2 regions of the Serratia sp. DFXYC6 genome follow, and region 1 is predicted to be linked to the other one. Evidence: riboswitches for the same ligand, from Rfam matches in the RefSeq annotation. Region 1 holds a riboswitch; the other holds the start of a gene.
What was found. Region 1 has a riboswitch for fluoride ahead of crcB (fluoride efflux transporter CrcB). Riboswitches for the same ligand answer to the same signal wherever they lie in the genome.

Region 1 (3,402 bases):
CGCCAGTTCATCACCTGCAGCATCACGCCGCCCAGCACCGGCGCGACGATCGGCGCCAGGCCGTTAACCAGCATCAGCAAGGCGAAGAAACGGGTCAGCTCATGGCCGGCGTACAGATCGCGGGCAATGGCGCGGGAAATCACCGCGCCACCGGCGCCGGCGATGCCCTGCAGCAGGCGGGCGATCAGCAACTGGTCGATGGTGGGCGCCAACGCGCACCACAGCGAAGCGCCCAGCAGCAGGATCAGCGACAGCAGCAGCGGACGCATACGGCCCAGCTTGTCGCTGTAAGGGCCGAAAATCAGCTGGCCGACGCCCAGGCCGAGCAGCCCGGCGGTCAGGCTGAGCTGCGCGGCGGCGGTGGAGGTATTCAGCTCGCCCGCCATTTCCGGCAGGGCGGGCAGATAGAGATCGGTGCACAGCGGCCCCAGCGCGGCCAACAGGCCAAGCACGACGGCGTACACCAGACGTTGTCTGGCTAAGTGTTTGGTCATGGGAGATTAAGATTTCCTGAACAGGTGAGAAATGGCCTGCTGATACAGATCGCGCAGCAGGGACGCATCGGCTTTTTGCGTGGTAAGGATCCGGTAACCGGTGCCTTCGCTCATGACGGCGATAAACTCCACCCGGGCGGCGATCTCTTCCTCGCTGAAATGGGGGTACAGCCGCTGCAGATTGTGGCACACGTGGCGAAACAGCCGCGCTTCCGCATCGCTGAGCATTTTGGCCACCACCGGGTTGCGCGTGGCCTCGGCGGTCACTTCCAGCATCAGCATGTGATCGGTTTCGCTCTCGCCCGGCTGCTGAAACAGCGTGCGCGCCGCCAACGTGCCGGCGATCAGGTTGATGTGATCGCCAAGGTTTTCCAGCCGCTGCATCTTGTTGGTGATGATGCGATTGACGATCTCTTCGATGATCGCGTCTTTATTGGCGAAATAGCGATAGATTTGCCCGACGCTAAGCTGCGAGCCCTGGGCGATCTCCGCCATGCTGGCGGCGTGGAAGCCGTGGCGGCGAAAGCTGGTTTTCGCCGCTTCGACGATCTGATCGCGGCGAGCCTGCACTTTGGCCTGTTTACTGTCGTTGGGGGGGAGCATCTGCCCGATCCTTTGCTACGCGTGAGCCGGGTTCACATTTTTGGGTGTGAACGTTCATTCTCAATTGTAGTGTAACCGACCGGAAAGACGCAAGATGAACGCGTGCTGCGATAAAAGGCGTTTAAGCGAACAGGTAGGATTTGATAAAGGCGGCGACGATCAGCACGCACAGCGCAACGGCGATCGCTTCGGCGGCGGTTTTCGGCAGGCTAAACATAGCGATTTCTCATCCAGTCAGGGGTACTGGATGAGATTATGCGCATGCAAGATTAAGGAAACATTAAGGCCTTATCGCCCGTTGACCCACATCACCAGCATAAAGGCCAGCAGCGTCATCGCCAGCGAGCCGGCCAGGTTGAGCAGCATGTTGGCCAGCGCCCAGCCGAAGCGGCCATCCTGCATCAGGTATACCACCTCCAGCGAAAAGGTGGAGAAGGTGGTCAGGCCGCCGCAGAATCCGGTGGTGATCAGTAATTTCCAGGTGGGATCCAGATGCGTCATGCGGGTGAAAATCGCCATTGCCAGGCCGATGATAAAACCGCCGATCAGATTGACCATCAGCGTACCGAGCGGAATGTGGGCGTTCAGCGGATTCATTTTCATACTTACCGCCCAGCGCAAAACGCTGCCGACGCCGCCGCCGATAAATACGGCCAGTAAAGAGCTCAACATGGGGCAACTACCTTTCAATCAGAGAAATTCACGAGGCTCGGAAAGGGACAGGCGTAACGCTACGCGCCTCTCTCCGAGAGGTTACGTAGACATCATCAGCCTGTGAAGGCGGTTAGGGAGGAATGTCATCTCCAGCGTGCCGCACGGCCTTTTTCGCCGCACCCGGTGGATGTTACACCTAATGCCGCCTATTTTGTAGTATCGACACTCTGCGAGGTAAAACGGATGGAAATCAGAACGGCGCGTCTGAGCGACCGGCACGCTATCGCTGAATTAATGACGGCGCTGGGTTATCCCGGCACCGAGGCGTTTCTGACACAGCGGATGCACCAACTTCTGGCGCACCCGGACGAGGCGTTGCTGGTGGCGGAGCAGGGCGAACAAGTGCTGGGCGTGTTGTCGTTGCATTTTCTGCCGCAGTTGGCGTTGGCCGGCGACATTGGCCGCATCAGCTATTTTTGCGTCGACGATCGGGCGCGCGGCGCGGGCGTAGGGCGGCGGTTGCTGGCGGCAGGCGAGGCGCTGGCGCACCGTCGCGGCTGCGATCGGCTGGAAGTCCATTGCCACAGCCGCCGCGAGCGGGCGCATGCGTTTTACCGGCGTGAAGGCTTTGTCGAAGCGCCGAAGTATTTTGCCAAGTTATTAAGTCAGTAAGTTACTCCCCTGGCGGCGCCGCCGTTTCCAGCCGGTTGCGGCCATTCTGCTTCGCCCGATAGAGCGCGCCGTCGGCCGCTTTCAGCCAGTCCAGATAACCGCCCAGCGCGGGGTGGAAGTTAGCGATGCCGGCGCTGATCTGCAGCCGCAGCTGCGGCGCCTCCTTGAAGCTGACCGCGTCCAGCCGCTGCTGGATGCGGCGCAGAACGATTTCCGCCTGTTCAGCACTGGTGTTCGGCAGCACTGCGCCAAACTCGTCGCCGCCGTAGCGCCCGACGATATCCACGTTGCGCATGCCGATCAGCAGCTCTTCCGCCAACGCCGCCAGGGCTTCATCTCCCAGCGGATGACCGAAGGTGTCGTTGATGGTTTTGAAGCGATCGATATCCATCAGGATCAGCGTGGCGTTGTCCTGGTAGCGGCGGCAGCTGTCGAACTGGCGATGCAGCAGGTGCTCCCAGTGGCGGCGGTTATATAAGCCGGTCAGCCCATCGCGGGTGCTGATGCGCTGCAGCTCCTGTTTCTTTTCCGCCAACCGTTTGGCGGTGCGGTAGGTCACCAGACCAAGCAGCGTCGGATAAAGGTAGATCATCGGCAGGCACAGATAGATTTGCAGCGCCGTGCTGTGCGGGTGAAACGGGAAGCCGAGCAGCGCGGCGGTGAGCATCGCCGTGGCCAGTTGAATGACCAATCCTTTCACAAACAGCGTTTTGCCGGCTGAAGCGATGTTATTCATGCTCATCATCGACAGGATGACGATGGCGGGCAGCGCGTTGAACGCCATCATCGCCGCCCAGAAGCCGCCGAAGGCGGAGTCGATCAAGAGGTTGCGGATCTCGGCTTTGAACGGATCTTTGGCGCGGCAGGCCAGGCGATAGGCGAGATGCGGCCAGAGAAAGCCGTGAAAGGCCAGCAATAGCCAGACCGCCGTGGGCGGAGCCAAGGGGTAGAGCGCGGCGCAAACGCAGATAAAGCCGAG
Region 2 (3,402 bases), on a different contig from region 1:
GGCGAGCACCCGGGTTTCAATCTCTTCGTTGAGTTTCTTGACGACCACGTTCAGCTCTCGCGTGCGGATTTCGACGCGTTGTTCCAGCTCGTGTTGCAGAGCGAACAGATCGGCCTCCGCCGCCTTGCGCTCGCTGATATCGACGATAACCGAGATGAAATGGTCCGGCTTGCCGTTAGGCAGCCGGTTTAACGCCACCGTCAGCTGCACCCAGATGATCGAGCCGTCGGCGCGGAAATAACGTTTCTCCAGCGAGTAAGTGCTGATCTCGTTTCTCAGCAGCTGCTGCAGTTTTTCCAGATCGGTGTTGAGATCGAGCGGATAGGTAATGTCCTGAAAGGTGCGATCCATCAGCTCGCGCTCGGAATAGCGCAACATTTCGCAGATGCGCGGATTGACCCGCAGCCAATACCCCTGCAGCGACACCAGCGCCATCCCTACCGCCGCCTGGGCGAAGGTCTGTTCGAACAGGGCTTCCGAGCGTTGCAGATTGGACTTCAGGTTTTCGGTATAGACGTGGCGTTCAATGCTCTGCAAATACTCCTCCACCACGGCAGCGAAATCGTGCAGGTCAGCCAGTTGTTCCGGGGAAAACGGCTGCGGCTGGCTGTCGATAATGCACAGGGTACCGAGCGGCAACCCGTCGAGCGACAGCAGTGGCTGCCCGACGTAAAAACCGATCCGCGGCCCGCCAATCACCAGCGGATTATCGAAAAAGCGCGGGTCTTTGGCGGTATCGGGCACCACCAGCGCTTCGCGTTGCAAGATAGCATGGCCGCAAAACGAGATATTGCGCGGCGTTTCCCGGGCATCCAGACCGTAACGCGATAAAAACCATTGGCGATCCCGGTCGATCAGCGACACCAGCGCGATGGTCACGCCGAAGTATTTCGCCGCCAACCGCGTGATGCGATCCAGTTTTTCCACCGAGTTTGAATCCAGCACGTTCAGCGAATGCAATACCGACAGGCGTTCGGCTTCGTTTTCGGGGAAGCAGGGTTCGAGCATGTTGTCTCCCATTGTGTCACCGACGGACCCGGCATAGCCACGTGAGTCCGTTCAGCGTTTCCGTCGATTAGCGGCAAATATCCTTGTCCATCATAGACTCACTCAGTATCAATCCGATTGCGCATTCTCGCCAGCTTTGCCAGGCGTTGCGTTTGTCACCGCGCTGCGCTACAGTCGTTCACAAGGTGATGGTGTTCCACCTTTCCCAACCGCCGCGTTCGCTCGAACCGGATGATGACGCCTGATATACAACTTCGCTTTATTTTTTAGGCAGGTATGTCAGGAGTCGCTATGAATGAAATCTCACGCTTTACCCCTTTTCCACTCCAGCCCGATGCCGACGCGCGGGAAATGCCGCTTTACGTTTTCGGCCATAAAAATCCCGACAGCGACAGCATCTGCAGCGCGCTGGTGGTCGCGGACTGGCTCAATCACCTTGGCAAACCGGCCGTCGCTTTCCGCCTTGGCGAACTGACGCCGGAAACCCGCTACATACTGGCCGCCGCCGGCGTACAAGCGCCTGCGCTGCTGACAGAAGATCTCCGTGACCGTAAAGTCTGGCTGGTCGATTTTACCGACGTCGAACAAGGGCCGGCCTCATTGCCCGACAGCGATGTGGTCGGCGTTATCGACCATCACCGGCTGGGCACGTTAGTCACTCGCAACCCGCCCGATGTCTGGGTTCGCGCCGTCGGCTGTTGCGCCACCGTGATCCTGCAGATCCTGGCGGCGGAAAGGCCGATGCCGCTTTCTTCCGCCCAGGCCACGCTGCTGCTGGGCGCCATTTTGAGCGATACCGTCGCGCTGAGCGCGCCGACCGCCACCGAACAGGATCGGCTGGCGGTCTCGCGGTTGCGCGCAATTGCTCATGTCGACTATGACGCCTTCACCGCCGGGCTGCTCGCCGCCAAAACCGATCTCTCGGGGCAATCCGCCGCGCAGTTGCTGCACCGCGACGCCAAGAATTACCGCATCCATAGCGTCTCGCTGCTGCTGTCGCAGATAGAAGTGCGGACCATGAGCGACATCGATCCGCTGTTGCCCGCACTGCAACAGGCGCTTGAACACGCGAAGCAGGAAGCCGGGCTGGAGATGGCCGCGCTATTGGTCACCGATATCACCTGCCGTCGCTCCACCCTGTATTTCTCGCCGAACCAGGTGCTCGACATTCGTCAGGTGTCTCTGCCCGGCATGACGAGCCGGAAAAAAGAGGTTTTACCGTGGTTAACCCGCCAGATCGCTAACGCAGGGAGATAAGTCATGCCGCTCTACCAACATGCTTTACTGCTGGTGCAGGATGAACGCGACGGCCGGCTGCTGTTGCATCATGCCGAACGCCTCAATCAGCAGATGAATACGCGCATCACCGTAGCGCACATCAGCGCCGACTATGCCGAGCTGGACTACCTCAGCGATTCGCTGACCAAAGATCGCCAGTCCAGCGAGGTGATCGCCGCCAAGGCCATGCTCAGCCGTCTGGTGGAGGACTGCTCAATCCCCCTGGAGGTGCGCGCAATTGTCAGTATCCATCGCTTCAAAGACGTCGAAGCCCTGATTGCCCGCGAAGGCGTCGATCTGTTGCTGTTAGGCCATCAGAACCGTCCGTTCGGCGTCTTTTCCTCCTTCGGCTTCGAGTTCATTAACCATTTGTCCATCGACGTGCTGATAAAGCATGTGCCAACTCCCTAGAATGAGGTGACTACCCATGAGCTATGAGATTGAAAACGTAACCGCCAGAGAAATCCTGGATTCGCGCGGCAACCCGACCGTCGAAGTCGAAATGAGCGCGGCGGGCGTCGTGGCACGGGCTTCGGTCCCCTCCGGCGCCAGCACCGGGTCGCGCGAGGCGGTGGAGCACCGCGACGGCGATCCGCACCGTTTCGGCGGCAAAGGCGTATTGGAGGCGGTGCACAGCGTCAAAACGGCGATCAATGAGGCGCTGCGCGGGGTGGATGTGCGCCAACAACAGGAGATTGACCGCCGGCTGATCGCGCTGGACGGCAGCGAGAACAAGAGTCGATTGGGGGCCAACGCCCTGCTCGGCGTTTCTCTGGCCACCGCCCGCCTCGCGGCGCAATTGTCTCAGTTGCCGCTGTATCGTTATCTGGGCGGCATCGGCGCCAACCTGCTGCCGGTGCCCTGCATGAATATCATCAACGGCGGCGTGCACGCCCGTTGGCAAGGGGCGGACTTTCAGGAGTTTATGATAGCCCCTCTGGGCGCGCCGTCGCTGCGCGAGGCCGTGCGCTGGGGCAGTGAAGTCTATCAGGCGCTGCGCCAAATCCTGTTGGAACAAGGCCTGTCGGTCGGCGTCGGCGACGAAGGCGGTTTCGCGCCGGCGGTCGCCTCAAACCGCCAGCCGCTGGAGCTGATCGTGCAGGCGATAGAGAAAGC

Region 2: linked by a shared signal. The riboswitch ahead of AC2CGQ_RS07390 (DHHA2 domain-containing protein) and the one ahead of crcB (fluoride efflux transporter CrcB) in region 1 are both predicted to bind fluoride.

Annotation. Positions count from the first base shown of each region.
Region 1 is NZ_JBXUNV010000004.1:94,969-98,370, reverse strand. Features, by position in the region: gene AC2CGQ_RS19465 (multidrug effflux MFS transporter) at 1-494, opposite strand, end outside; gene AC2CGQ_RS19460 (TetR/AcrR family transcriptional regulator) at 501-1,097, opposite strand; gene crcB (fluoride efflux transporter CrcB) at 1,386-1,769, opposite strand; fluoride riboswitch at 1,849-1,911, opposite strand; gene AC2CGQ_RS19450 (GNAT family N-acetyltransferase) at 1,995-2,423, shown strand; gene AC2CGQ_RS19445 (diguanylate cyclase) at 2,425-3,402, opposite strand, start outside.
Region 2 is NZ_JBXUNV010000001.1:1,527,179-1,530,580, forward strand. Features, by position in the region: gene AC2CGQ_RS07385 (diguanylate cyclase domain-containing protein) at 1-1,008, opposite strand, end outside; fluoride riboswitch at 1,184-1,259, shown strand; gene AC2CGQ_RS07390 (DHHA2 domain-containing protein) at 1,300-2,265, shown strand; gene AC2CGQ_RS07395 (adenine nucleotide alpha hydrolase family protein) at 2,269-2,697, shown strand; gene eno (phosphopyruvate hydratase) at 2,714-3,402, shown strand, end outside.